2 regions of the Arthrobacter sp. 3Tela_A genome follow, and region 2 is predicted to be linked to the other one. Evidence: riboswitches for the same ligand, from Rfam matches in the RefSeq annotation. Region 2 holds a riboswitch; the other holds the start of a gene.
What was found. Region 2 has a riboswitch for cyclic di-AMP ahead of TVC13_RS10025 (LysM peptidoglycan-binding domain-containing protein). Riboswitches for the same ligand answer to the same signal wherever they lie in the genome.
Positions count from the first base shown of each region.

Region 1: another riboswitch for cyclic di-AMP. It lies ahead of TVC13_RS11710 (M23 family metallopeptidase); the one in region 2 lies ahead of TVC13_RS10025 (LysM peptidoglycan-binding domain-containing protein).

Region 1 is NZ_JAXIOM010000037.1:12,917-27,544, forward strand. It holds gene TVC13_RS11665 (sensor histidine kinase) at 1-1,590, shown strand, start outside; gene fdhD (formate dehydrogenase accessory sulfurtransferase FdhD) at 1,605-2,462, opposite strand; gene TVC13_RS11675 (FdhF/YdeP family oxidoreductase) at 2,538-4,889, shown strand; gene TVC13_RS11680 (molybdopterin molybdotransferase MoeA) at 4,840-6,129, opposite strand; gene TVC13_RS11685 (DUF6457 domain-containing protein) at 6,126-6,410, opposite strand; gene mobA (molybdenum cofactor guanylyltransferase) at 6,420-7,100, opposite strand; gene TVC13_RS11695 (HNH endonuclease) at 7,097-7,594, opposite strand; gene TVC13_RS11700 (NlpC/P60 family protein) at 7,859-8,626, opposite strand; gene TVC13_RS11705 (NlpC/P60 family protein) at 8,662-9,459, opposite strand; cyclic di-AMP (ydaO/yuaA leader) riboswitch at 9,464-9,620, opposite strand; gene TVC13_RS11710 (M23 family metallopeptidase) at 9,746-10,513, opposite strand; cyclic di-AMP (ydaO/yuaA leader) riboswitch at 10,517-10,731, opposite strand; gene TVC13_RS11715 (metal-dependent transcriptional regulator) at 10,817-11,518, opposite strand; gene serC (phosphoserine transaminase) at 11,746-12,870, shown strand; gene TVC13_RS11725 (MFS transporter) at 12,927-14,216, opposite strand; gene TVC13_RS11730 (DUF3027 domain-containing protein) at 14,271-14,628, opposite strand, start outside.
Region 2 is NZ_JAXIOM010000029.1:494-15,121, forward strand. It holds gene TVC13_RS10020 (CarD family transcriptional regulator) at 1-234, opposite strand, end outside; gene TVC13_RS10025 (LysM peptidoglycan-binding domain-containing protein) at 400-1,329, opposite strand; cyclic di-AMP (ydaO/yuaA leader) riboswitch at 1,333-1,498, opposite strand; gene TVC13_RS10030 (MBL fold metallo-hydrolase) at 1,794-2,462, shown strand; gene TVC13_RS10035 (hypothetical protein) at 2,475-2,885, opposite strand; gene TVC13_RS10040 (hypothetical protein) at 2,981-3,643, opposite strand; gene TVC13_RS10045 (hypothetical protein) at 3,640-4,317, opposite strand; gene TVC13_RS10050 (ABC transporter ATP-binding protein) at 4,314-5,135, opposite strand; gene TVC13_RS10055 (FecCD family ABC transporter permease) at 5,125-6,219, opposite strand; gene TVC13_RS10060 (ABC transporter substrate-binding protein) at 6,216-7,367, opposite strand; gene TVC13_RS10065 (hypothetical protein) at 7,717-8,070, shown strand; gene TVC13_RS10070 (DNA alkylation repair protein) at 8,127-9,215, shown strand; gene TVC13_RS10075 (XdhC family protein) at 9,166-10,344, opposite strand; gene TVC13_RS10080 (SRPBCC family protein) at 10,386-11,279, opposite strand; gene TVC13_RS10085 (vWA domain-containing protein) at 11,269-12,501, opposite strand; gene TVC13_RS10090 (AAA family ATPase) at 12,498-13,412, opposite strand; gene TVC13_RS10095 (XdhC family protein) at 13,396-14,364, opposite strand; gene TVC13_RS10100 (aerobic carbon-monoxide dehydrogenase large subunit) at 14,373-14,628, opposite strand, start outside.

The DNA.
Region 1 (14,628 bases), on a different contig from region 2:
GCGGATGTTGAAGCAGCCCTGAGCCGTGCGTCCCTCCGGCCCGTTGCGCGCGGTGAGGCCGGCGAAGATCCGCTGCCCGTCCTGGCGGTAGTGGACACCGAGGCGGTGAACGCCGCCGGAGAAGACCTGCGGCGCTGGCTGCTGCCCGTTGCTGACGGTTCCGGGCCGCCGGTCATCCTGATATCTTCCGGTGAACTGCTTGACGTCGAAGACATGGTCCGCAGGGGCATCACGGATTTTGTCCTCAGTCCGGTCTCCCACGACGAACTCTCCTACCGGGCAGCCCTGATCCGGGCAGAGTCCCTGGCCGTACGCCGCCGCCGGGAGGTCAACGCCAGCCTGCGCGGGAAGACCCGCATCATCTCTGCAGCGGTGCGTGCCACCAACGATCCGCATGTGATGGCCGACGCCGTCGTGTCCGGGCTCGGTGAAGCCTTCGGCGCAGACCATGTGCTGCTGGTGACCTTCCCGGATGAACGGGTACCCGCACTGGAGAATTGCTGGAGCCGTCCCGGGACAAGCGCCCGGATTCCTGCCCCGGAGCAGGGGCAGGCCCTCGAAGTGGCCAAGCTGCTGTGGGAGAACGGAAAGATGCTCGCGGCGAGGGACCATCTGGACCCGGAATCCGATACCCACCCCATCCTGTACCCGGCACCCCGGGAAGCCGGCCTGCGCACCTCGGTTATCGTGCCGCTGGGGCACGGCGACCGCCCGTTTGGCATTATTTGGCTGGCGGGTGAGTACGCCGAGCGGGTGTGGAGCCCCACGGAACTCTCGCTGATCCAGCACGTCAGCGGAAACCTTGCCCACGGCCTGGTTCAGGGACATTTGATCACGGCCCAGCGCGCGGTGCTTGCCCGGCAGCGCGAGCTTGACCGGGAGAAGACCGACTTCGTGGCCACCATCAACCACGAGCTTCGTACGCCGCTGACTTCCATCACCGGTTACCTGGACCTGATCCTGGACAGCGCGGGAACCGGAGTCTCCCCCGAGATTGCGCAGATGCTGGAAATCGTGGGACGCAATGCCAACCGGCTTAACCACCTGATTGGTGACCTGCTGACCATTTCCCGCGCTGACGCCGAGGAGACCCGGCTCGATGTTGAGGAACTGGTCCTGCGGGATCTGCTGGAGCAGGTCATCGCATCACTTACCCCTGCGGCTACCAGTCGGAACGTTGCCCTGACCTTGGACGAAACCGATCCCGAGCTGCGGCTGGACCTGCGGCTGGACGGAGACCGCGAACAGCTGGAGCGGGTGTTCTCCAACCTCATCTCCAACGCCGTCAAATTCACCCCGCCGCACGGCACAGTCCGGGTGGAGGCTTCGCTGGCAGATCCCGCAGACGGCGCCGCGCCCATGATCCGGGTGTGCGTGCGGGACACGGGCATCGGCATTCCTCCCGAGGACATGCCCAAGCTCTTCAGCCGCTTCTTCCGGGCCTCCAATGCCACCGCCGCAGCCATCCCGGGGACCGGGCTGGGGCTTTCCATCGTCCAGGACATCGTCAATAAGCACGGCGGCAAGCTCTCGATCAGCTCCGAGATGGGCCAGGGAACCTGCGCCGAGGTTATGCTGCCGGCAACCTAGCCTTCCGCCGCGGCTTAGCTTTCCGCTGCGGCGCCGACGGAAACCGACGCCTGGATCCGCTCCGGGAAGCAATAGCAGTTCAGCGAGTTGCCGCGGCTAAAGCCAACCAGCGTCATCCCCGCGTCGCGCGCCAGTTCCACGGACAGTGACGACGGCGCGGAGACCGCGGCCAGTACCGGGATTCCAGCCAGCTGAGCCTTTTGAACAAGTTCAAAAGATGCCCGTCCGGATACCTGCAGCACCGTCCCCCGCAGCGGCAGCATGCCGGCGCGCAGCGCCCAGCCCACCACCTTGTCCACGGCGTTGTGCCGGCCCACGTCTTCGCGCAGGCAGAGCAGCTCCCCGTCGGCAGTAAACAGTCCGGCAGCGTGGACCCCGCCGGTCTTTTCGAACAGGGCCTGGCTTTCCCGCAGCCGCTCCGGCAGGGCCGCGAGGACGTCCAGCGGCACGCGCACGCTGTCCTCCGCCACGTCGAAGTGGGAGGACTTCCGCACCGCCTCAATGGAAGCCGTGCCGCAGATTCCGCAGGAGGAGGAGGTGTAGACGTGCCGTTCCATGCCCGTGTCCGGCAAAGCTGTGCCTGGGCGCAGCTGCACATCCACCACGTTGAAAGTCTGCTGGCCTTCCTCATCTACCCCTGCGCAGTAGCGCATGGAGATCAGCTGGCCGGCCTCCCAGATAACGCCCTCTGAGACCAGGAAGCCGGCCACCAAGTCGAAGTCGTCGCCGGGAGTCCGCATGGTCACAGTGAAGGAACGGCCCTGGAAACGGATCTCCAGGGGCTCCTCTCCGGCCAGCACGTCATCGCGCCGGCTCACCGACCCGTCGGTGCGGAACCTCGTAATGCGGGCACGCCGTGAAACCCGTCCCATCCCATCGCTCCTCAATAAGTCTTAGACTGGCCTCACTTCAGACTAGGTGATTTCCTACACAAGGACGTGGTGGCTGTGCCAAGCAAGGCTCCAAAAGATGGAATCGACGAATCAGAGCTGAGGGTTGGTGACCCCAAGACCCATGCCGTGGGTCTTCCGGCAGTGATCAATTCGCTGCGCATATCCTTCGACCAGATGGGCGCGCTGCGCAGCGCCAAGACGCTGCTGAACGTGAACCAGAAGAAGGGCTTCGACTGTCCCGGCTGTGCCTGGCCTGAAGGGGACAAGCGGCACGCCGCGGAGTTCTGTGAAAACGGGGCGAAGGCCGTGGCGGAGGAGGCTACCAAGCGGAAGGTTCCGCCGGAGTTCTTTGCCGAGCACTCGATTGCGGACATGCTGGAGAAGGACGATTACTGGCTGGGACAGCAGGGCCGGCTGACCCACCCCATGGTCCTGGAAGCCGGCGACACGCACTATCGGCCGATCAGCTGGGACGCCGCGTACAGCATCATTGTCGAGGAGCTCGCCGCCATGGACAGCCCGGACCAGGCCGTCTTCTACACCTCGGGCCGGACCTCCAACGAGGCAGCCTTTCTCTACCAGCTGATGGTCCGCGGGCTGGGCACCAACAACCTGCCGGACTGTTCCAACATGTGCCATGAGTCCTCCGGATCGGCCCTGACGGAAACCCTCGGCGTCGGCAAGGGCACCGTCAGCCTGGATGATGTGCAGGCCTCGGACCTGATCATCGTGGCCGGGCAGAATCCCGGCACCAACCATCCGCGCATGCTGACGGCGCTGGAACGGGCGAAGAAGAACGGCGCCACCATCGTGGCCGTGAATCCGCTGCCGGAAGCTGGCCTGCTGCGCTTCGACAACCCGCAGACGGCGTCAGGCATCCTGGGCACCAAGCTCGGCGGCGGAACCCAGCTGGCCGATGACTTCCTGCAGATCCGCCTGGGCGGGGACCAGGCCCTGTTCCAGGGTCTGGGCAAATTCCTGCTGGAGCAGGAAGAAGAACACGGGAACGTCTTCGACCACATCTTCATCGATTCCTACACTGACGGCCTCGACGCCTACCTGGCTGAGATTCGGAAGACGTCCTGGGATGAGATCTGCCTTGCCAGCGGCCTGACCCGCGCGCAGATCGAAGCCACCGGCGCCCGGATGATCGCTTCCAAGTCCACGGTGGTGTGCTGGGCCATGGGCCTGACGCAGCACAAGCACTCGGTGGCGATGCTGCGCGATATCGTCAACGTCCTGCTGCTGCAGGGCAACGTCGGCCGGCCGGGAGCCGGTGTGTGCCCCGTACGCGGGCACTCCAACGTCCAGGGTGACCGCACCATGGGTATCTTCGAGCGGATGCCGGAAGCCTTCCACGACCGGCTCGATGCCGAGTTCGATTTCGCTTCGCCCCGGCGCCACGGCTTCGACACCGTCAACGCGATCCGTGCCATGCGCGATTCCAAGGTCCGGGTGTTCATGGCCATGGGCGGCAACTTCATCCGGGCCACTCCGGACTCCGCGGTCACCGAGGACGCACTGCGCAACACGGCGCTCACCGTCCAGGTATCCACCAAGCTGAACAAGTCCCACCTGGTGCATGGCCGCCGGGCGCTGATCCTGCCCGCCTTGGGCCGCACGGACCGGGACACCCAGGCCGGCGGCGATCAGCGGGTCACGGTCGAAGACTCGATGAGCGCGGTGCACGCCTCGCAGGGCAGGCTGGACCCGCCCGGTCCGGAAGTCCGGTCGGAGGTGGCGATTGTGTGCGAGCTTTCCGAGCGGCTGTTCAACGGTTCCCACGCGCCCTTCCACGAGAACGCACCGAAGCTGGACTGGATCGGCGCGCGGGCCGACTACTCCCTGATCCGCCGGCACATCGAAAACGTCATTCCCGGATTTGAGGGGTTCGAGGCCAAGATCAAGCACGGCGGCGGCGGTTTTGTGCTGCCCAATGGCCCCCGGGACGGCCGCAAGTTCGCAACCGCAACCGGCAAGGCACGGTTCACTGCCAATGAGCTGGAGTACCCGAAGGTCCCCGAGGGGCGGCTGATCCTGCAGACCCTGCGGGCCCATGACCAGTACAACACCACCATCTACGCCAAGGATGACCGCTACCGCGGGATCTACGGCGGCCGGCGGGTGGTGTTCGTGAACGAGGCAGACCTGGCCGCGGCCGGATTCAAGGACGGAGACATGGTGGACATGGTCTCTGAGTATGAGGACGGCGTCGAACGGCGTGCCGAGTCCTTCCGGGCGGTTGCCTACAACACGCCGGTGGGGTGTGCCGCGGCGTACTACCCGGAGGCGAACGTGTTGGTGCCGCTGGACTCCGTTGCCGAAGTCAGCGGCACCCCAACCTCCAAATCGGTGATTATCCGGCTGGAGGCTGCTTCACGGGCCATGGCAAAGGCAGCGCACTGACCGGCTGGTCCGCGGCGCAGCCTTCTTCCGGCAGCACCATAATGGCGTCGGCTTCGGCCAGTCCTCGGAGCATTCCCGAACGGAAGTACTGAGAGGGAAGGGCGCGCCCGTCCTGGATCCGGCATGGAACCAGGCGGGTGCGCCCGGGCAGCGGCGCGACGTCAACGCCGGCCAGCACGTGGAACTCCCGGGCGGACGCGGCGCCCCGCAGTCCCTCCAGCAAAGGCTGGAGCACGGTGAAGACAGCCATCATGGCTGCCAGCGGGTTGCCCGGAAGCGCGACGACAAACCGTCCGTCCTGCAGCCGGGCCAGCAGCGTGGGATGGCCCGGCCGCATGGCAATGCCATCAATTACCAGTTCCGCGTCCACGGCTTCCAGTGCCCGGCGCAGGTGGTCTGCATCCGAAATCCCCGTGCCGCCGGTGGTCACCAGGACGTCCCCTGAAGACATGGCCAGCGACGTTTCATCGACCGCATCGGTGCTGAGGGCCGCTATGACGTCGTCCAGCCGGTCCGGCAGACGGCGGACAGCGTCCACCCGGCCGCCGAGCATCTCCACCAGCTGCGGCAGCTGCGGTCCGAAGGTGTCCCGCACCTGGCCGGAGTCCGGCAGCCCGGATTCAATGACTTCGTCGCCGGTGAAGAGCAGCGAGACGCGCGGTGCCCGAAGGACCGGCAGCGTGTCATGCCCGCACACCGCTGCGAGGGCAATATGCGCGGGGTTCAGGACCGTGCCGCCGGCGATCGTTGTTTCACCGGCTGCGGCTTCTTCACCCGCCGGGCGGATGTGTTCCCCCAGCCGCGGTTCGTCTTCGCGTGCCGTGGACGCCCGGCGCAGCGTCGCAGGTTCGCCGGGGTCCAGCACTCCGTTCTCTGTCCGGAGGACCGCTTCAGCTCCGGCCGGAACCAGGCCTCCGGTCAGGATGGAAACGGCCTCACCGGCCTGCAGCGGACGGCGGCCGGATTCCTTGTGGATTTGCCAGGGCTCCGGATCGGGCTCGGGCACCACTATGGTCCATGGCTCGGGCCCGGCTACAGCCCACCCGTCCATCGCGGAGGAAGCGTAATGCGGCACGGGCTGCAGCGCGACGGCGTCGGACGCCAGGGTGTGCCCGAGCGCCTCTGCCAGTGGGACCGTTTCAAACGGCAGCGGACGGGCCGCAGCGTAGGCGGCTCTCCGCGCGTCTTTCCATGATGTGTTGGGCTGCAGGGGCAGGATCACAGGCAGCGTTCCGTTCACTTGGGCTCCTTCCGGTCTGCTTCCGCATCGCATTCGCGCTGGGCCGCCCGGATAGCGGCCCGCATGGCAACCGCTTCGTCCGCCTGGCCGGACCCGGCAGCGAGTCCTGCAGCAAGACCTGCCACGAAGGTGGTTAGGGGCGCGGCCGGGCGCACCACGTTGTGGGCGGCTGCTGCGGCCAGGTCCAGCACCGCGTTGATGTCCACCTGCGTTCCGTCTAGCTCGAAGGCCTGCAGCAACCGCTGCGTCCAGTCCTCGAGTTCCTGCTGCTGGGTTCCCATCTTGGCTCCTTAGTCCTTGGCTGGAGCTGCGGTTCCGGGTGGTTGAAGGGCGGCACGTGGCCCGGCCTGAATGCCCCATTTCCCGGCATCGGCCCAAGTGTCCACGTCCGCTGTGCTTCCCTCCGGGACGGCAGTCTCTCTCCACTGCACCCTAGCAAGCATGCTGAACATTGAAACATTGGCGAGTCCTCCAGCGTGTGCCTCCGCGGCTGCAGCCAGATCCTCCGTGCGGTACAGGGCCGCCAGCGGCTGCGTCTTGCCGCCCGGGTCCACGGCCAGCACGGACCTGCTTGGATCCTCTCGTGCGGCTGCCAGCAGCGCAGGAACCGCCTGGTCTGCCTGCGGCATGTCACAGGCCAGCACCAGGGTCCAGGGGCTGCGGCTGTCTCCTGCGCCCGCGGCGAGTTCCCCGAGGGCGGTGAGCGCAGTTCCCACAGCGGCAGCAGGACCGGAGAACGGCGGGTCCTCACGCACAATGAGACCGGAAAAGTCCGTTCCTGCGAGCAGTCCGCGGAGGGACGAAGGCCCCGCTACGGCCGTGCGGGCAGCTCCCTGCGACGCACGGAGGGCGCGAACCAGGAGCGGTTCTTCCCCGATGACAAGGCTGGCTTTCGGTTCCCCTCCGAGCCGGGAGGAACGTCCGCCCGCAAGAATAACGGCGTCAAACGCCGGCATTGCGCCAGAACTCATGCTGCGGTGTCTCCCAGGAACTGGCTCCACTGCGCCGCCGGCTGTTCCAGTTCGCGGATCTGCCAGCGGGTGCCCCGCGGCGCCTGCGGGGTGAACAGCAGCTTCCAGCCCAGCTGATTCAATGTCCTGTCGCCCTTCTTGTTGTTACAGCGCAGGCAGCATGCCACGAGGTTCTCCCAGCTGTCCTGCCCCCCGCGAGATTTTGGCACTACATGGTCCACGGTCGACGCCGGCTTACCGCAGTACGCGCAGCTGTGTCCGTCCCGCCGCAGGACTCCGCGCCGGGTGGCCACGGCTGAATCACGGTACGGAATATTCACGTACCGGTTCAGCAGGATCACTGATGGACGGGCGAAGACATCCCCCGGACCTACAATCGGGTCACCGCTCTCCGCCAGCACACTGGCTTTGCCCGTTAGGACAAGGACCAGCGCGCGCCGGAAGGTGACCACTGCCAGCGGTTCATAGCCCGCGTTCAGAACCAGGGTTCGCATGCACGTTCCTCTTCGCCTGCCCGCCACCGGGGAAGAGACAACGTCCACCGGCAGTGCGGTACTTCGAATGTTCACTGCAAGGGTAAGCCGCGGAACGCGATCCCGCTATTAAACCGGCCCGGGTTCGCGCGAACCAGGGCCGGCGGCTGGTACGGCTGGCAACCCGGCGGGGCGGGTGGGTGCGCCGGAAAGGCAGATGGGTCCTGCCGTTTCCGGCAGGACCCTTCACTGTGTCAAAACTAAGGTTGCGTCAAACTAAGGCGCTTAGCCTCCGACGCGGATGTACACGCCGCCGGAACCAAGCTCCGCGGCAGCAACCACGGTCTGGTTCCCAAAGAACCCGCCGTGCACGGCCTGGCCGTTGCCTACGTAGACAGCAATGTGGGCCAGGCCCATGCCGCCGTCGGCGTAGTAGATCAGGTCGCCGGGGACAGCCTCGGCTGCGCTCACCGTGCGGCCCAGGGAAAGGTAACCGGCGGGCCAGTCGTGGAAGTTGATGCCGGCAGCTGCCAGCGCGTTGGTAACCAGCATGGTGCAGTCCTGCATGACACCAAGCTGCGCGTAGGCAGCAGCAGCGATCGTCGCTGCCGTACCGGAGGCGGCCGGAGCCGGTGCTGCCGGAGCAGCTGCCGTCTGCGCCGTTGCCGGTGCGGCTGCGGGAGCCGTAGCCGTTTCCTGGCCAGCGGTAACTTCCTGGGACTGGACTGTGACCTCAGCGGCCTCTGCGACCTCGGGAGCAACAATCACGCCCGGAACCGGGGTCAGCGTCAGGTCCGGACCGATTGCGTCCGCCGGGACCTGAAGCGGAATGGAGGACAGGTCCAGCTTGCTGGTCTGCACATCGCGTGAGGTCTCCGGACCGGCTGCGGTAGCAGCTACGCCCGTGCTCAGTACCAGACCGGAAGCGGCGGCAATAACTGCAGCCTGGCGTCCTACGCTGCCGGCGCTGCTGACAGCGTCTGCAAGAGCGGACAGGGAGTTGTTGCGCTGTACGGGCGCACGGTGGCGCGCACGCTCAGTTGACGTGGTCATTGGGGGTTTTCTCCGTTGTTTCTGGCAACTGGGCGTCAGCTGACGCGGACGAAGCTTGCGCCGGGAAGATCAGACAGGGAGTGCAGGCCGGTGTTCATGCCGTTGAGGCCACCGCTGATGACCTGGCCGTTGCCGACGTAGATCGCAACGTGGCCGCCGGTGATGACGAGGTCGCCGGGCTGCGGGCTGCCAACAACAGCACCGAAGGCGAAGAACTGGCCGGGAGCCAGGTCGCCCACGGACTTGCCGACCGAGCGCAGTGCATTCTCAACCATGGCGGTGCAGTCCTGCGCCACGCCGATCTGGGCGTAGGCGGAGGCCACCAGGCCGGCTGCGACGCCGCTGGCGCTTGCCTCAGCGGGAGCGGGGGTGGAGGAAGCGGTGCTGACGTTGCCGGCGGCCGGTGCGGCCTGAACCGGAGCGGCAGCCTGCTGCGCGGCGACGGCTTCCTGCTGTGCAGCGGCAGCAGCAGCTGCGGCTTCTTCAGCCGCGGCCTGCTCAGCAGCTGCAATCTGTGCGCGGGTCTCAGCGCCGGAGAGCGAGCCGGCCAGCGGCTGGACCGGAAGTTCGAAAGGTGCCTGCTCGGAGACCGTAACGGTTCCGTTGGAGGTCACAACGTTGAGGGGGGTGGCTTCAAGGGCCTGGCGGTCGGTTGAAACCGGAGCTGCCTGGGCCGGCATGCCTGCGGCCAGGACGAGGCCGGAAGCAGCGACAACCACGGCAGCCTGGCGGCCGACGGATCCTGCGTTGGCGGTAACGGCTTTGGACAGCGCGGTAAGCGGGCTTACCGGCGCGGTGGCGGCACGACGGCGGCCGGAATTGACTGATGACACAGTATTTGCCTCTCCCAACGCCTGCGAGGTGAGCTGTCGGATTCGGATGGGAGTCACCCGGTTGCTGGACTGCTAAGTCCGGCAACTTAACCCCTAGGGCTTCTTGCGAAACCCGAAATTGGTTCCCCCGCCTCTGCCATGCGATTTTGCGAACGGATCTCGGACAGTGGCAGAGCTCGGCGAGCTGTTCGAGAGTGCCTGATCTTTGGCGAATCAGGCACGGTGACGAGAATATAACAACATCAAGGAAATGTCACGCTCAGGTCACGAAAGGGTATTGCCGGGGTCACAACCAGCCGAGGGGATCGACAGGATTGCCGTTTACGAGTACCTCGAAGTGCAGATGGCAGCCGGTGGAGGCCCCCGTGGTCCCGCTGGCGCCAACCAGGTGTCCACGCTCCACGGTGTCCCCGACGGACACGCTGATCGCTGACAGGTGGTTATAGGTGGTCTCCACGCCGTTGCCGTGATCGACCACCACACGGTTCCCGCCGCCGTACTCGTGCCAGCCGGCAGACTTGACCGTTCCGGCTGCCGCAGCCGTTACCTCGGTGCCGCAGGCAGCAGCGTAGTCCTGGCCGGTGTGGAGTTCCCCCGCCGTGCCCGTGATGGGGCTGACCCGGTAGCCGAAGGATGAGGTCTGGATAAGTTCGGACTTCAGCGGGGTCGCCAGAGTGCCCTTGGCCGCAGCCGGGGTCACGTCGGTTCCTGCGACGCTTAGTCCGCGGAGCTTGGCATCGGGGTCGAACTTGGAGGTAAGCGCGGCGCGGTCAAAATCCAGGACCACATTGGGATCCGCGGAGACCGGGGCCGGTGCGGCTGCCGGTTCCGGCGCCATGGCCGGGTCCGTAGCCGCCGCCGTCGTCGGCATTGCGACGGTCAGGACCAACCCTGACGCGGCAGCCGTGATGGCGAATTTTTGGGCCGTGCCGCCCAGTGGACGGTGGACAGGTTCGGCGCGGCGCCGGCCGGCTGGCCGGCTGGCGGTGCGTGGACGCAGTTCAGCGGCCGGCAATTCGGCCCTGCGCCTGCCCGAAGCAGCATGCTTCGACAAGTGTTTCCCTCTCTTTAAAAGCCTGCGAAGTTAGCTGTCGGATTCGAGTAGAGAAACTCGGCCCCCGATGCCCGGGACAATCCAGGTAAACGGATGGTCCTGCGCTTGCTCGAAGGCTTCACCCCAAGGCATTGCTGCTGCCGGTTGGTGGGTCCTCCGCCCCTGCCTGCGAACGGTTGCACCTGCGGTCCAGTGGCAGGGTTCGGCTGTTGGACCGGTTAGCGGTGTTGTTGCTGTAGTCAGATGCCACTATAGGGGCAAAAGACCAAAAGATACCATTCCGTTACCTGCCGGAGCTGAAGGTCACGAAGCGGGCGCGGAGACAAATACGTGGGAAGCCACCTCTGCGGGCAGTTCCAGGGCGCCTTCAATTCCCGGCACGCGCACGGAAATGTAGCCACCCACGACCTCAGCCGTAATGCTCGCTCCCGGACGCAGACCGGCCTCATCCAGCTGGGTCAGAAGCTCCGGGTCCACCTGGATCGGCTCGGCCAGACGCTCCAGCACCATCGGCTGCGTCGAGCTGACCAGCTCGACGGCGGACAGCAGGTCCCGGTAGGCAACAGCCGGCGGTACGGCCGCTTCGCCGCCAAGGGCTTCCAACCCGGGAATCGGGTTTCCGTACGGGGATTCGGTGGGCTTGCCCAGCAGGTCATACAGCCGGCGCTCGACGCGTTCGCTCATCACGTGTTCCCAGCGGCAGGCCTCGTCATGGACGTACGCCCAGTCGAGTCCGATCACGTCGGCGAGCAGCCTCTCGGCCAGCCGGTGCTTACGCATTACCTCGGTGGCGCGTCGCCGTCCAAGCTCGGTCAGTTCCAGCTGGCGGTTCCCGGAAACGACTACCAGGCCGTCACGTTCCATCCGCCCGATGGTCTGGGAGACGGTTGGGCCGGAATGGCGCAGGCGCTCGGCAATGCGCGCCCGCAGGGCCACGATGTTCTCTTCTTCGAGCTCAAGGATGGTTCGAAGATACATCTCAGTTGTGTCGATGAGGTCCGTCATGACCGTACCGCTCCTAGCAATCGTGCGGAAGTGAATACCCGCAGCGGCACAGAACGCGCCGCCGGTTCCGTTCCCACGTTAGCCCATCGGCCCAAACCGGGGAGAATTATCTGCGCCGGCAGGCCCGATGCGCCAGCCCGGTCACAAATAGGACCGGTAAGGGCGCCGGGTGTTGAATAGAAGAGTACGTTGAAGCACCCTGCCAACCCGCTTGGAGCAAACAGAAAATGGGCGAACCCGCCGTTACGATTCCCGCAGATCTTCTTCCCAAGGACGGACGTTTTGGCGCCGGCCCTTCCAAGGTCCGGCCCGAGCAGATCCAGGCCCTGTCCAGTGCCGGTGCCAAACTGCTTGGCACCTCCCACCGGCAGGCACCGGTGAGGAACCTCGTGGGAAGCGTCCGTGAGGGACTCTCCGCCCTGTTCCGGGCTCCCGAGGGCTACGAGGTTGTCCTCGGCGTCGGCGGTTCCACCGCTTTCTGGGACATCGCCTCCTTCGGACTGGTGGAAAACAAGGCCCAGCACCTTTCCTTCGGAGAATTCGGCTCCAAGTTCGCTGCCGCCACCAACAAAGCCCCCTTCCTTGCAGCTTCCAGCATCATCAAGGCTGAACCCGGCACCCGCCCCGAAGCAGCAGCCGAGGAAGGCGTTGACGTCTACGCCTGGCCGCAGAACGAAACCTCCACGGGCGTCGCCGCTCCGGTTCGCCGGGTTGCCGGCGCCGATGCGGACTCCCTTGTGCTGATCGATGCCACTTCCGCCGCTGGCGGCCTGGACGTCGACCTGGCTCAGTCCGATGTCTACTACTTCGCCCCGCAGAAGAACTTTGCTTCCGACGGCGGGCTGTGGCTGGGTATGTTCTCCCCCGCCGCCCTTGAGCGTGCGGCCCGGATCAATGCCTCGGACCGTTGGATCCCGGACTTCCTGAACCTGCAGACCGCAGTGGATAACTCCCGGCTGAACCAGACCTACAACACGCCGTCGCTCTCCACGCTGGTGACCCTGGATGCACAGATCCAGTGGCTGAACTCCAACGGCGGACTGGACTTCGCCGCGGCCCGCACTGCCGACTCCGCCGGCCGCATTTACTCCTGGGCGGAGAAGTCCGGCGTCGCTTCCCCGTTCGTCGCCCGCACCGAGGACCGTTCCAACGTCATCGCCACAATCGACTTCGATGCTTCGATTGATGCTGCAGCCATTGCCAAGACGCTGCGCGCCAACGGCGTGGTTGACGTGGAGCCGTACCGCAAGCTCGGCCGCAACCAGCTGCGTATCGCTACCTTCGTGGCCATTGAACCTGACGACGTCAGTGCGCTGCTGCAGTGCATCGACTACGTGATCGAGCACTCCTAACCGCCAGATCTGTTGTTCCCGGGCACCTGCCCGGTTCGAGGAGGACCCCGGCGCCGCTACTGCGGCCTGGGGTCCTCTTCGTTTAAGCGCTTCTCCGTCGCATCGCTGGTCAGGTAAAGGCGGCGCCGGACTGAACGGTCATAATGCAGCCGCAGGTGGTGCGAACGCCAGGCCCAGACCAGGCCAATCACGGCAGTGACCAGCCCGGAAGCGGCGGCGACGCCGAGGCTCCAGCGCGGACCGAAGGCATTTGAAACCCATCCGACGATCGGCGCACCCAGCGGGGTGCCGCCCAGGAAGATCGCGAAGTACAGCGCCATGACCCGGCCGCGCATAACCGGCGTCGTGGTGGTCTGGACGTAGGCGTTGGCACTGGTCATCAGGGTCAGGGCGAACAGCCCCACCGGAATCAGGGAGAGGGCAAAGATCCACAGGCTCGGCGAGAGTGCGGCCACCGTGCAGGCGATGCCGAAGGCCCCGGCGGCCCCGAAAATGAACCGCAGGCGCGGACGTTCACGGCGCGCGGAGAGCAGTGCTCCGGCAACGGAGCCAATGGCCATGATGGAGTTCAGCAGCCCGAAGATCCCGGCGTCCTGCCCGAACTCAGTCCGGGCCATCGCGGCGATGTACACGGCGAAATTCAGTCCGAAGGTTCCCACGATAAAGATCGCGACCAGGACCATGATCAGGTCCGGGCGGTAGCGCACGTACTTCAGCCCGGCGCGGATCCGTCCCTTGCCGGGCGGGGCCTTGGGCAGCACCCGCAGCTCGGAGGAACGCATCTTCAGCAGTGCCAGGACCATGGCCGCGAACGTGACCGTATTAATGAGGAAAACCCAGCCGGGTCCCACCGCCACGGTCAGCAGTCCGGCAGCCGCCGGGCCGATCATGCGCGCGCCGTTGAAGGATGCACTGTTAAGCGCGACGGCGTTCGGCAGGTTCTCTTCGCTGACCACCTCGGAGACAAAGCTCTGGCGGGCGGGGGCGTCGACGGCGGAGACCACGCCCAGCGCCAGCGCGAAGGCGTAGACATGCCACAGCTCCGCGTGGCCTGAAAGCACCAGCAGTCCCAGTCCGGCGCCGAGGGCGGCCATTGAAACCTGGGTCGCGAGCAGGACCCTGCGCCGGTCATAAGTGTCCGCGATCAGGCCTGCCCAAGGTGCGAGGAGGAGCTGCGGGCCCAGCTGCAGCGCCATGACGATGCCCATGGCTGCTGCGTCCTGGTTGGTCAGGATGTCATAGACCAGCCAGTCCTGGGCGGTGCGCTGCATCCAGGTTCCGATGTTGGAAACCAGGGCTCCCAGGAACCAGATGCGGTAGTTGAAAATTCGAAGCGAACGGAACATTTAGGTTCACTTCTCCCTTCCGGGACAGTGAACCGAATTCCGTGCACTCACCGATTATTCGTCCTCCATGGCCGCAGGTGCCGCGGCGTCTTCTTCCGTCTGAGCTGCCTCTGCTGTGCCGGCGTCCGGATTCCCGGCCTCGTCCTTGGACTCGGTTTCCTGGGCAGCCACGTCCTCGGGACGCACCCTCTCGGACCACGGCACCCACTCGGGGGCCAGGATGGCGTCAGCTGAGGGCAGCAGGCCCACTTCGCAGACCGTGGCCACCTTGCCGCGCGGAACCCGTGCCACAGTGGCGTACCACTCCCAGCCCCGGTAGCCGGGGCGGTTGGCGCGGAACCGGTGGGTGACCAGCCGGTCTGCTTCGGGAACAGCACTGAGCCACTCCCCTACCTGCTCTTCCGGCGCGACT
Region 2 (14,628 bases):
GGCTGGGCCATGATGGGGGTGGACTACGGTTTGACCGATGTTAAACGTCAATGTGTTTACCTCTGGCTGCGTCGATTCCCGACCCGGCATCCTTAGCGGCCGAATGGGCGGGGCACACTGTGGGATGTCCGTCCCGCCGCAGGCCCGGAACGGCTGAGCGCTGTGACGGAAGCGCGGAGACGTTACCAGCACATGGGTGAAGGTTCCGGCAGCCGCGAGTCTGGCAGTTTCCATTATTTCACGTTCGGGGCAGATGTACCCGGCCCGGGTGGGAGCTGGTTGTCCGCAGGGCCCGGATACGTTCGCCGCGGGGCGCTTAAAGCAGGGTGCCCCTCCCGGAATCCGGAAGAGGCACCCTGCCCCGGGCCGCGCCCCCCGGCGGTCGGGCAGCAACGCGGACTATGCGCGGTAGTAGACGGGGCCGGAGCCGAGGTTCGCAGTGGCGATAACGGTCTGGTTGCCGTTCATTCCGCTGTGGATGGCCTGGCCGTCGCCGATGTAGATGGCGATGTGGGGGACACCTGCTCCGCCGTTGGCGTAGTAGATCATGTCACCGGGCTGGGGGTTGGACACCGGGGTGCCGTAGGCGGCCAGCTGTGCCGGGGAAAGGTCACCAACCGAGTGGCCGGCCGCACGGAGTGCCTGCTCAACGAGGATGGTGCAGTCCTGTGCAGCGCCCAGCTGGGCGTATGCGGAGCTCAGCATGATCGCGCCGCTGCCGGAAGCTGCTGCAGCAGGTGCCGGGGTGACGGACTGGGTGGTGATGTTGCTGCTGTAGTCGGCGTACGTACCGGGATCGGTGTATGAGGCTGCGGCCGGAGCCGCGACCGGGGCCGGGGCCGGAGCGACGTAGGTTTCAGCCGGAACGTAGGTCTCTGCCGGGGCTGCCGCAGCGGGCGCGGCTGCTGCGGCTTCACCGGAAACAGTGATCACGTCACCGGGGTAGATGATGGATTCCAGCGACAGGCCGTTGAGGGCCAGGACGCTGTCCAGGCTCACGCCGTAGGCGGCGGAGATTTCGCTCAGGGTGTCACCGGAAACTACGGTGTGGGTTACGGCTGCAGCCGGAGCCGGAGTTTCGGCTACGGGGGCAACTGCGGGCTGGGCTGCCGGAGCAACGAAGGCGCTTGCCGCCGCGGCGGGTGCCGGTGCCTCGTTGATGACTGCGCTGGCCTGGGCCGGTGCTGCCATGCCGAACATGAGGCCTGAGCCTGCTACAACCGCTGCTGCGGTGCCGGTGACGGTGCGTGCCTTACCGGGTGCTGCTTTTGCGATGGTGGTCCAGATGCTGGACTCTGCGCAATGACGTCCGCGATTCTTAGAAGACAAGGTATTACCTCTCCCTATACCTGCGAGGTGAGCTGTCGGGTTCGGATGGGAGTCACCCGGCCGCCGGTCTCATCCGGTCGGCTTAACCCCAAGGATTCAAAGGACCCAAAAAATTGGTTCCCCCGCCCCTGCCGTCGTATTGCAAAAGGGACCCCGGCCAAGCGGCAGAGCTAGGTAACAAGCCCGGGGCGCCGCATCAGGTCTGCGGCATGCCAAGGACACTAACAGCAATCTCTTTTTGATTGCAATTCGGTAACGGCACCGTGTTGCCGTTGTGTTTGCTGGGTCACTCATGCTAGTAAACAGCACGCTGTCGAGTTCTTCCCCGGGTGCCACATCCGCATCCCGCTGGCAGCAGGTATGCGGCCTGGCCTCCCGACGCAGAATTCTGGAGCTACACCGGGACGCGGACGCCGCAGTAGGACTACGCTTAAACCCCTGCATTCCGGCGAAGGAGAGCGGTTGTGGACCAGGAATCAAGCAGCGGATCATCCCGTCTGCCCATTGAGGAAGTTGTCCGCGAGATGAGTATTCCAGCCGGTCTTGCCGGCCCGGAACCGGTGATTTCGGACGTACGCTGCTATGCCGTGGCTCAACCCGGCGGCATTGTGGTCATTGACACAGGAATGCCTGACGCAGCTAACGCCATTGCGGACGCTGTTGAAGCCCTTGGAGGCACCTTCACGGATGTTCGGGACATCGTCCTGACCCATCTGCATATGGACCACATCGGGTCACTGTTTGCCATCGCCGAGCAGGCACCGCTGGCGTCCATCTATGCCGGCGGTCCGGATTCACCGGACATCCGGTCACCGCGGAAAGTGCGGGCCATGGAGGAAGGTGACTCCGTGCAGGACCTCCAGGTCCTCGCTACTCCGGGCCACACCCCGGGGCACATCAGCATCTTCCATGAAGGTACCGGAACACTCTTTATCGGCGACGCCGCCGCAACGGATCACGGCGAAGCTGTCCGGAGCCCCGCGGCCTTCACCTCGGATGCTTCGCGCGCCGAGGAGTCCCTCGAACGCATCGCATCACTGGCGCCGGCCCGCATACTGTTTGCCCATGGCGCTGAAATTCCCTCACCAACCGGCGCGCTGGTACGCCTTATTGGTGGACCCTACGGAGGCTAGCGCCTGAGAATCTCAAACGGCCCGGCGCACCACCAGCCAGGCGAAACAGCTGCCGGCCGCCGTTGTGAGAACAGCTGCAGCCGGCAGCAGCCACGTTGCAGGTGTGCCTCCGGAAACGGAGACGGCGGCGTAGAGCAGCCAGCAGACGGCCAGTGCTGCACCCGCAAGGCCTGCGCAGTACCACGCCGATTTTCCAGAAGCAGCACTGATGTAGGCAGCTGCGGAGGCGGGGCAGGCAAATGACCCGCCCAGCACCGCGCCGCCAATCAGGGTCCACACGATGTAGCTGGTCAATTCACCGGCTTGGACCGTGGAGGCATAGCTCAGCTGGAAGTTCAGCATGGCCAGTGCCATGCCTGCCAGTGCGCCCAGCGGAATAAGGAAGAAGACAGACCTGCCGGTCCGCGCGGGGGTGTTGCTCATGTCTTCAACTGTATCGCCGCAGGTGCTGCAGCCTGTTGCTGTCTTGCAGCCCTATCCCCGTACGCCGTCCTGCCCCCTCAATGCATGCTGTCCCGTCAGCCCATCCGGTTCCTTTGGACACCCAGGGACTGGATATGGGCTGCGGTGGCCCAGCGCAGGATCGAATACAGCAGCTGGGTGGCTCCGGGCATAAAACCCGAACCGTGGTGGTAGACCGGATCCATGGTTGTCACCAGCAGGCGGGCGGGCTGGTTCACTTCATCGATGAACAGCAGGGCTCCGCTGTCCGTGCCGTCCTCCTCCATGGTTACCAGGCTCCGGGCGCCCGACGGCGGGTGGAGAAGTCCGTGGTGGTGCCAGTCAACAGCGCGCCGGGTGAAGAACTCCCACAGCGGATCCTCCGGCAGGCGCAGGCGTGTGCCGGTGTCGGTGCCGGTCCGCCAGGCCCAAAAGACGGTAGGACGGAATGAGTAGCCAACGCCGGGCAGCCAGTCCTGGACGCTGTTTTCTCCCAGCACTGCGATGGTCTTTCCGGGGTCCTGGAGCGCCTCGCGGATGGCCGGCTCAAAGCGTGAGCGTACGCCGGGATGCAGCCGGTCTCCCACAATCAGGACGTCCAGCTCCCTGAGCCCGGCAGGGTCTGCGTCCGGAAGGTAGATGCCTTCGACCCGGTAGGGCTGGAGTGCGGGGTCTTCCAGTGTGCGCAGGGCGGGGAAGGTGCCGGCGTGGAGCAGGCCAATGCGTGGTGTTGTTCTCATGCTGATGCTTCCTTGGGGGTGTCGGCGGTGGAGCCTGAACTGAGCCAGGTAACGAGGTTCGGTCCCAGCCGCGCACTGCTGTACCTTTCGTCTGCGAATCCCTCCAGGTCCAGGCCGCCGTGGACCAGGACGGTGCCGCTTCCCAGCGGATATTCGTAGTCCAGGGGCAGCGAGTTGGGACCTATGCCGGTTACCGGGACGGCGCCGTCGGGCAGCGGTGAGGAATAACCCCGGCCGTAGAAGCCGGCAACGCCAACTTCCTGCAGCCTCTCGTAGGAGTGCGTACCCGGAACCCCGGTGCGGAAATGCAGGTCACGGTAATCCACGCCCTCCCACACGGGGTGGGGTGTCAGCGCGTGCGGCCGCAGGTCCCATGGGCTGCGGTAGTCCAGCTTCAGCCACCGCGCCAGGCCGTCAATGAATGGCAGCACCACCTGGCCGTTAACCAGGACTCGGCCGCCGTCGCGGACGAATCCGGTCAAGTAGCTTCGGTGCCGGTGCAGGAGTACATGGTCAGCGGCCCCGCTGATGATCAGGGCGCCTGCTGAGAGGATGGTGCTGCGTGCAGCGGGATCATCGAGCCGGTAGGCGTCGGTGTCCTCAATGGCGCCGCGCCAGTCCGGGTCACCAAGTCCGCGCATCCTGTTTGATCCGGCGAGCCGAATGATTCTCATGAAAGTTCCTTTCGGGGGTTTGCAGCGCAGCTGCGCCTGCAGGAGGGGCCAAAGTCCGGAACCGCGATCGTGCGGTTGCCTGAGACCGTGTCCACGGTGGGTGTGCAGATCGGCAGTCCGTAGACATCGGAGAGAGCGGGTCCGGTCAGCAGTTCGTCCACCGGCCCCCAGCGGGTGTCGTGGCCGTTGACGAACAGCAGGGCGTTGCGGGAGACGTGGAGGGCATGGTCTGGATGATGGGTTGTCATGATGACGCCCATTCCCTCGGCTGCGAGCGAGTCAAGGACGGTGAGCACACGGGACTGGTTACGCAGATCAAGCGCGGAGGCAGGCTCGTCGAGTACCAGCAGCTGGGACCCGGACGCCAGGGCGCGGGCGATCAGGACGAGCTGCCGCTGACCGCCTGAGAGTTCCGAGTAGCACCGTTCCGCCCACCCCGCCGCACCCACGCGTTCCATTGCCCGTGCGGCGGCATCCCGGTCTTCAGGGCGGGGGACCTGATAGGGGCGCAGGTGCCGCGTGCAGCCCATAAGTACCATGTCCTGAACCGTGAAGTCCGGCCCGCTTCCGTGATCCTGGGGGACGTAGCCCACGGACGGACCGGTGCGAAGCGTCCCTTCCACCGGTTTCAGGAGCCCGGACAGGCACTTGAGCAGCGTTGTTTTCCCGCGGGCGTTGGGCCCCAGGATGGAAAGGACTTCCCCGCGTTCAAGGCTGAAATCCAGGCCGCGGAAGAGCCATGGCCCAAGCCTTGAATAGCGGAAGCCCAGCCCCTGCGCTTCCAGAAGTACCGCATTGCCGGCTTGCTTAGTTTCCATTTGTTCCTGCCTTCTTCTGGGTGCGGGCGAGCAGTGCCACAAAGACCGGCGCACCAATGATGGCGGTCAGGATCCCCAGCGGGATCTCGCTGCTGGTCATGGACCGGCTTAGCGTGTCGATGAGGATCAGGTAGGTTCCGCCCAGCAGCAGGGAGACCGGAAGCAGCACCCGGTGGTCTGAGCCGACCCAAATCCGCGCCAGGTGCGGGACAACCAGTCCCACCCAGCCCACGGCGCCCGCGACGGCTACCGTGCCCGCTGTCATCAGTGCGACGGCGCCCAGCAGCACCAGCCGTGAACGGTGGGGGCTGATGCCCAGGGCGGCGGCGTCGTCGTCCCCAAGGGACAGGACGTTCAGGCGCCATCGGAGGGCAATGATTACCGCCGCACCCATCCCGACCGGGATCAGGGCAATGAGCACCTTGTCATAGCTGGCCGCCGCAATGGATCCCAGCAGCCAGTGGACGATCGAGGGGAGCTCAGAGTAGGGATCGGCAATGTAGGTCATAAAGGACACGAGGGCATTGAAGAATGCCGCAACCACGATTCCGCCCAGCACAATCATCAGCATCCGGCTGCCCTGTCCCAAACGGGCCAGGAACAGGACGAAGGCCAGTGCTGCGAGGCCGAATCCAAAGGCGCCCCCGACCATCCAGGCGCCGGACAGTCCCAGCGTCAGCACCAGGACTCCGCCGAAGGAGGCTCCCGCCGTGACTCCAATGATGTCCGGACTGACAAGGGGGTTGCGGAACAGTGCCTGGAGGCAGGCGCCGCCGAGGGCCAGTGCTCCGCCCACCAGGAATGCGAGCAGGACCCGCGGCAGCCGGACGTCCAGGATGACGGTGGCCTCCTGGTCTGTCCACGTTCTTCTCAGCAGACTTTCGCTGCCCAGGAGCGATCCGGCCTCACCGGCAAGAATGCGGAGGATCTCATTGGGTGGAACCCAGTAGCGGCCCACGGCCATGGAGCCCACGGCAACGGCCAGCAGCAGGACCAGGCTGATGACCACCGGATGCCGGCGCAGCATCCTTGCGCGCGGGGAACGCCCGCCGGGAGTGGCGGGGGCGTGCTTAACCAGGCTCACGGCTGCGCTTCGAAAACTTCGTAGCCGCGGCTGCCGCGGTTCATCTCCAGCCTCAGTGCAGCGTCGACCTGGGCTTCGGAGACGTCGTAGTTGTAGAGGTAGCTGATCTTCTCCCGCATGGTGTTCCGCAGGGTGTGGCTGGTTAGTTCAGGGTGGTACAGCTCCGCGGCCCACTGCCACATCAGCGGCGATTCAGCACACGGGACCTCCCACCGGTAGCCGCCGAGCGGTGCCTTGTAGACCCGCTTGTTCCGGACTGCGGAGACGGACGCGAGTGCGCCGTCGGCATACACATCCGCCGGCGTCCGCGCGTCAAAGCCGCCAAGCGTGATGACTTCCGGATCCCACTCGATCAGCTGTTCCGCGCTGACCGTGTTCTCTGCTGAGACGTTGTCTGCCGCCATGTTCCGGCCGCCGGCCAGCTCCATCCAGAAGTGCATGTAGGAGGCCTTGTTGGAAGCCGAGTAGCCCTCCCCGGACTGTCCGAGGTGGACCACCCGGACCGGCGCCGCAGCGGCCAGTTCCGAGCGCAGCCGCTTCAGTTCGGTATGCATCCAGCCGGTGATTTCTGTTCCGCGTTCCGGCTTGCCAAGAATCGCCGCGAAGAGGTGGACCCAGGTTTCCAGGTACTCCTGCGTGCCATATAGCAGACAGACGGTCTTGAAGCCGGCGTTCTCCAGCGGTTCAACCAGGCCGTCTCCCTGGTCTGCCCACTGGAAGACGACGTCGGGAGCGAGCTCGGTAATGGTTTCGATGTTAGGGGTGAAGCTCGAGGGGGAGATGGTCGTGGTGGACCTGGACTCGGGGAAGATCTCCCCGAAGAGTCCCTGCCTGTTTGCCTGCAGGGTTGATTCGTTGATGCCGACGATGCGGTCATATCCGCCGTCCACCGCTGCGATCATCGAGGGTGAAGGGATCACGGTAGTGGCGATCCGCTGCACCGGGGCGTCGAAACTGATGGTCTGGCCGCGCATGTCCGTAACGGTGAAACCGGTGGACGAAGCGGTCCCGCTTGCGGGTGCTGCGCCTCCGGCGGCAACGGTGTCGCGGGAGGAACAGGCTCCGAGAGCCAGCGTCAGCAGTCCCAGTCCACCCCCAAGGAGTGTTCGGCGGGAAGGATGGGTCTGTGCGGGGGTAAGGCGGGACACCGGAACTCCGATCGTAACGTCTAGGTTGGTTAGGCTGGCCTAAGCAAGCTGGAGTTCATATTAGCGAACAAAAACGTGTCGTTATTCAAAAGGTGACAGTCCCTGTCATAAGTGAGACGAAGGCGACACCATCCTTTTTATGAATGACTCAGAATAACTGCTAGAGTCTTGACCAGCACCGAACGGTTTCCGTTCGGCATCAGCATCCATGCCGGCCTCCTCTGCAGGGAGCCGTGCATTCCCGCAGCCCCGCTCCGTGCCGGCTGCTCCCGACTTTTTGCAACGCCGCCAAAGCGCCGGCGCACTCCGTGCTGCCCGGCTGCCTTGCCCACCTTCTTCCAGGAGAACAATGTTCGAGACCACGACCACCGCCACAGCCCTTCCCATCCAGGACCAGGAGACCGGCACCAACCACAATGTGCCCCGTGAGACCCGCGCCGTGCCGGCCCGCCGGGCGGCCCTTGGCGGCAACTACGTGGCTGCCTTCGGCCGCCCCCGCTCCGGAATGCAGCACGCTGCCGCGGTCCGTCCTGGCACGGTCCGTCCTGCCGCCGGCTGCGGATACACCGCCCGGTACGACGGCGCGGGTCACCGGGAACCTGCGGCCGCAGTGGACAGCTACACCGCTTCCTTTGGGGCCGCGGATACCCCGGCCCGTACCGTCACCGGTGAGCGCGGCCGTTACACCGATGTGAACCTGTAATCTGTGAACCCGGGGATTTCCGGGCACAGATGACAGGGGGGGAAAGCATGGGTGCCATGGACAATTTGCTGGGTCCGGCTGAAGTTGCCGGACTGCACCGCAGCCTCACCTCGGCCGCTCCTGCACCCGGACTCGCGGACCTCCTCTCTGCGGTGCCGCAGCTTGAGCCGCTTTCGCTGCGCGCCCGGACTGACCTTCTGGCCGGGGCACTGACCCGCGCATACCCCGCCTACTCCGAAGCGGCCGCCGCTTACCGGACTGCCCTCGCCGACCAGGGGTTCAAGGGGTGGATGATGTGGCCGGTGACCGAATCCGCCGTCACACTGGCCCTGGCCGGTTCACGATCGGCGGATTTCGACGACGCCCTTGACCTGCTCGCCGAACTCACGCCCCGCCTGACCAGTGAGTTCGCCATCCGCCGGCTTCTGGCGGCGGATCCGGTACGGGCCCTGGCCCGCGGCCCGGCCGGGGCGCAGGACGCCGATCCACCGGTTCGGCGTCTGGCCAGCGAGGGAACCCGGGCCTACCTTCCCTGGGCGATCCGTGTGCCCTGGCTGCTGGAGAACCCGGGAGCAACCCTGCCCATCCTGAACTCCCTCCGTGACGATCCCAGTGAAGACGTGCGCCGGTCGGTAGCCAACCACCTGAACGACATCTCCCGCCATGCACCCGAGGTCACCGTGCAGACGGCCGCCCGCTGGCTGGGGGACCCGGCACCCACGACGGCGCGGCTCGTCCGTCACAGTCTGCGGACCCTCATCAAGAAAGCCCACCCCGGTGCTCTCGAACTGCTTGGTTTTGCTCCGGCGGAAGTTGAAGTCCGGGACCTTTCCACCCAGACACCCGTCATCACCCTTCCGGGAAAGCTCCAGTTCAGCTTCGCGGTCAGGAACACCGGGACCGCCGCGGCGCGGCTGGCGGTGGACTACGTGGTGGATTACGTCAAGGCACACGGCGGAACGGCTCCGGCGGTCTTCAAGCTGACGGTCCTTGAGCTGGAGCCGGGCGAAGCCCGCTCACTGTCCGGCTCGCACGCCCTTCATCAGATGACCACCCGGCGCCACTATGCGGGCACACACCGGCTGCAGCTGCAGATTAACGGGATCCGGCACGGCGACCTGGCATTTGAAGTCCGGCTTCCGTAAGCGGACCAGCTGCGTCATGGTGAATCCGCTCAGCCAGCAGCCTTAGCGGAACGCCGGTCCCGCCCCACGCTTCGCCAATGAACTCTGCCGCGATCGACACGGCAGTTTCCTCCGGTGTCCGCGCCCCCAGATCCAGCCCGATCGGGCTTCGTAGCGCTGCCAGCGCTTCGGGACTGACCCCGGCGTCGAGCAGGCGCTCGGTTCGGTCCCGGTGCGTTCGCCGGGAACCCATGGCACCCACATAGGCAACCGGCGGCCCACCCAGGACTTCGGCTAGGAGCGGCACATCGAACTTCGGATCATGGGTCAGCACACAGACCACGGAATGGGCGTCGACTCTGCCCGCCAGAAGCTGGTCCCGGTAGTAGAGGTGCGGCCACGCGGCAATCACCTCATCCGCGTCCGGGAAACGTGCCCGCGTTGCAAAGACGGGCCGCGCGTCGCAGACGGTGACGTGATAGCCGAGGAATTTCCCCAGCCGGGAAAGCGCCGCAGCGAAGTCGATGGCACCAAAGACCAGCATCCGGGGCAGCGGTGCGAAGGCGTTCAGGAAGACGCTCATTCCCGTATCCAGCCGTTCTCCTTCAGGCCCGTAGGTCAGCACGCCGCTGCGCCCGGCGGCCAGCAGGCCCAATGCGTCGTCCGCCACTGCCTGGTCGGCGCGCAGGCTGCCCAGCGAGCCGCCCGTCTGCAAAGGAAGAATCGCGAGTTTTCGTCCCAGTCGACTGGCATCGGGGTGCTCGATAACGGTTGCGATGCCCACGGGGTCACCGTCGCTTACTCCCCGCAGAGCCGGGCCCAACACTGCAGATTCGCCGGGTTGAAGTGCTTCGATGAAGACCTCAATAGTGCCCCCGCAGGTAAGGCCAACGGCAAAAGCGTCATCGTCGCTGACTCCGTAGCGGGCAAGCACCGGCCCGGCACCTTCCATGCACTCCATTGCCTGCTCGTACACGGCACCCTCCACACACCCGCCGGAGACCGAGCCGACGACGCTGCCTGAAGCAGTCACCAGCATCTGTGCTCCCGGAGGCCGCGGTGCAGAGTCCATGGTCCGTACTACGGTGGCCAGGGCAGCGGTACGGCCGGCTTCCCATTCAGCCAGCAGAGTGCTCAGGACCTCGTTCATGACGGTGCTGCTCCTTGTTCGATGGCCAGCAGGTTCCGCGCTTAGGCGGAACGGCGTGCTGCACGCCTGCCCAGATGGTAGGCCGCGAAGGCGACGGCGCTGTAGAGCCAAAGCTGCACGGCGGGCTGGCGCAGCTGCTCGCCCACCACACCGCGCATCAGCGCCAGCCCGTCGAGTCCCTGAACTTCCGCCGCCGGTTTCGGAGGTTGTATGCCGGACAGGGGCAGGGACGGAGAGGCCGGTGTTTCTTCCCGGTCCTTCACACCCACCGCGCCCAGGCCCGCCGTACCTGCACCGACCGTTCGGCCAGCCGGACCCGGGTGAGTTGCAGGAAGGTCCGTGCGGTCCGGCTCACTTGTCCCCGAGCCGGCTGCCCCGGAAAACCCTCCGGTGTGCGGGCCGCCTGGAACCGGCGTCTGCGCGGCACCGGACACAGTCTCCGGAACCGGAACGGACTGCGCATCGCCGGCAGGACCGGATCCTGCAGACCGGGCGTTGACCATGGCCTGGAGATTCTCGGCGAACACAGCCATCATCTGCTCTGTGACGCTGCCGATCACACCCTTGCCCATTGCCGCCGCTTTGCCGGACAACCCGATGTCAGCGCTGACCAGTCCCTGGGTTCCCCCTCCGGCTTCCTCCAGTTTTAGGATCACGGTGGCCTGAGCAGTTCCCTGGCCCCGGACTTCCTTGGCGCTTCCCTGCAGGACGGCCCGGCGCGCAGCCGTGTCGCGTTCCAGCACGTCCAGCTGACCGCGGTACTGCAGGGAAACCGGTCCGAGCTTGACCTTCATACCCACCTGGTAAGCGTCATCGTTGAGTTTGTTGAGGATCTGCGCGCCGGGAATACAACCGGCTACCGACTCGAAGTCCATGACGGCTTCCCACACTTCCGCGGGCGGGGCGTCGACTGTGAACGTGCTGTCAATGTCCATGAGCAGATCCTGTTCTCCTGGGGTGATGGTGCGTGCCGGCTAGGGCTGTAGGGAGTTCTGCCAGCGAGTCATAACTGTGGCCGCTGGTAAACGCGTCGCAGAACGGCAGCGCAGCTGCCATTCCGCCGGCAAAAGGTTCATAACCCGGTGCTGCTTTCCGCGGGTTCACCCAGATAATCCGGTAGGCCAGGCGACGCAGCCGGGCCATCTGGGCGCGTACATCCTCCGGGTTGTCCTGGGTCCAGCCGTCAGAAAAGACGACGACGACGGCGCCCCGGGCCATGCCGCGCCGTCCGTACGCATCCAGGAACGTCCGCAGGCACCGCGCCAGCAGGGTTCCGCTGTCCCAGTGCGCTGTGCTGCCGGCGGCCGCTGCCAGCGCCTGGTCTGCGTTCCGGCCGTCCAGCTGGCGGGTGAGCCTTGAGATTCCCGTGGAGAACACAAAGGCCTCCGCATTCGAGGTCCCCACAGCCCCCTGCATCAGGGAGAGGAAGACCTGCGTGTGCGCTGACATGGAGGCGGACACATCGCAGAGCAGTACCAGCCTGCGGGCCGCCGTCGTGCGTTCTGCCCTGATAAGCCGGTAGGCAGCACCGCCGGAGCGCAGGCCGGACCGGGTGGTACGGCGCAGGTCAAGCTGTGCTCCCCGCGGACTGCGGCGTGAGCGGCGGGTAAGCCTGTGCGGGGTGGCCAGCGTAATCCTGCGTGCCAGCGCACTGACCTCCGCCAGTTCTTCCCGGGTCAGCCCGGCGAAGTTCCTGGTATGCAGCGACTCATCCGCAGAAGCAGTCAGCAGGACGGCATCTGTGTCCTGTCCGGACGCATCTCCGGAACCGGGAAGGACCGTCTGGAGGCTCGATGCTTTCTGTTCGCCAGGCAAGGCGGCGGCGGTTTCCGGTGCGGTCCGGGCCCGAGGTTCGGATCCCACAGGCGGAGGGGCATTCTTCTCGCCGCGGGTATCTGCAGGGTCCAGCATCCCGTCAAAGAGGGCAGAGAACACGGCGTTGAACACCGGGATTTGTTCTTCACCCCGCAGCAGCACGGTGCGGCAGGTCCAGTACAGGCGGCTGCGGGAGGAGGGCGGCACCAGGGCAAGTGCCCGGGCCAGATTCGCGGACTTGTCCGGCGGAACTTCAACACCTGCCCTTCGCAGCGCGTGGCCCAGCCCGGCAGAAAAAGCGGCCGTTTCAAGGACAGCCGCGCCCGGTCCCGGGCCGGTCACGGGGACCCCGCCAGCCACGCAGGGCCATGTGCAGCCACGGCCTCCAGATCCTCGCGGTTCTTCAGCACCATACCCAGCGTGCCTTGGATGCTGGCGGCGCTGAGGTGCTCAATGTCCAGCAGTGACAGGGCGGAAACCCAGTCCACTGCTTCGGCGATCCCGGGTGGTTTGGCCAGATCCAGACTGCGCACCCGGCGCAGCGCTTCGGCGGCCTCAAGGGCAAGCGGCCGGGACGACGCCGGGACCCTCCGGCGGATGATTTCCGCGACACGCTCCGGTGCGGGGTAATCGATCCAGTGGTAGAGGCACCGGCGCGTCAGGGCATCGTGCAGTTCACGGGTGCGGTTGGAAGTCAGAATGACGATGGGCGGGAATTGGGCGCGGATGGTTCCCAGCTCCGGAATGCTCAGGGCTGCTTCGGCCAGGAGCTCGAAGGTGAACGCCTCAAACTCAGCGTCCGCCCGGTCAATTTCATCAAGCAGGAGGACAGCGGGCCGCGGCCCGGGATGTTCCAGGGCCTGGAGGATGGGGCGGCGAAGCAGGTACTCGGGGGAGTACAGGTCCTCCTCGCTGACTCCGGCACCGCCTGATTCGGCAACCCGGATGCGCAGCAGCTGCCGGGGATAGTTCCATTCGTAGAGTGCCTCTGCCGCGTCGATTCCCTCGTAGCACTGCAGGCGGTAGAGCGGAGTGTCCAGCAGGAGGGCCAGTGCCTTGGCGGCTTCAGTCTTGCCAACACCTGGCTCGCCTTCAAGCAGGATCGGCTGCGGAAGGCCCATGGCAAGGAACAACGCAGTGGCGAGCCCCGGGTCCGTGACGTAATCGAGCTCTTCCAAGGCCTTGGCAAGGGCATCCGGGTCGGGGTACGGTCCGGCGGCAGGGCTGCCCGCGGTGTCAGGAAGCGGCTGCATACCGGTCCGGGTCCCGCAGGAAGGCTGCCCGGCAACCGGGACAGCAGAAGTATGACGTGATCCCCCCGGACTCCGCGCGGGGAGCAGCAGCACTGATCTCAACCGTCATCCCGCAGACCGGGTCAATCGCCTGACCGGGGGAGTCCGGGCTTTCAGCTGCCTCCGGATGGCTCTCTCCGCTGCCTGCACTCCCTGCGCTGCCTGCACTCCCTGCGCTGCCTGCAGTCGCCTGCTGCGAGCGCAGTGCCGTGAACTCAGCCAGGATGGACAGCGCTGTTTCCGCCGGCGTCCGGGCGCCGAGAGCCAGTCCGGCCGGTGAATGGACCCGTCCGCGCTGGTCCGCTTCGACATCGAGGGACGCCAGCACCTCCGCAGCCCGTTTGCGGCTGGCAACCAGTGCCACGTACGGCACCCCTGCCCGGAGCGCAGCTTCCAGAGCGGTTTCTTCACCCGTGCCGTGGGAAGCCACCACTAGTGCTGCGTCTCCTGCCGACGGTTCAGCTTCACCGGGAGGGCGCAGGGTGACCTGCAGGCCAAGAGGTGCGCCCAGTTCACCGAGGGCACGGGCCACGGGCGTCTCTCCCACCACCAGCATGTGGGGCGGCGGGAGTACCGGCTGCAGGAAAATCTCCACGGCGCCTCCGCTCAGGCACGGGTTCCGGACTTCAACCGCACCCTCGCCGGCCGCTGCGGCCGGTTCACCGGGCAGGACGCGGAGGAGCAGCGGGTCCCCGGCGGTCAGAGCCTCCAGGCCGTACCGGCGCACGGATCCCTGAACACAGTTCCCGCCCACAAACCCCGTCAGGCTGCCGTCGGCGTCCAGCACGGCAGTATCCCCGGGCCGGGCGCTGGTGGGCCGTTCAGCCCGCACCACCGTGGCCCGCACGTAAGGAAGGCGAAGCTCCTGGAGCTTCCGGGCGCGGGCCTCCGGGTCTGCTGGCATTGTTTCCATTGGGATCCTCAGATCGGGGGCTGCGGCCGGCCCTGCATTGCCTCCCAGACTCGGGCGGGTGTGCAGGGCATGTCCATATGAGTGATCCCGAACGGCGCCAGGGCATCAACGACGGCGTTTACGATCGCCGGCGGGGAACCCACCGTTGCTGACTCGCCCACGCCTTTGGCGCCGATTGGATGGTGCGGCGACGGGGTGACGGTGTGCCCGCTTTCCCAGTCCGGCACTTCCATGGCGGTGGGAATGAGGTAGTCCATCAGCGAT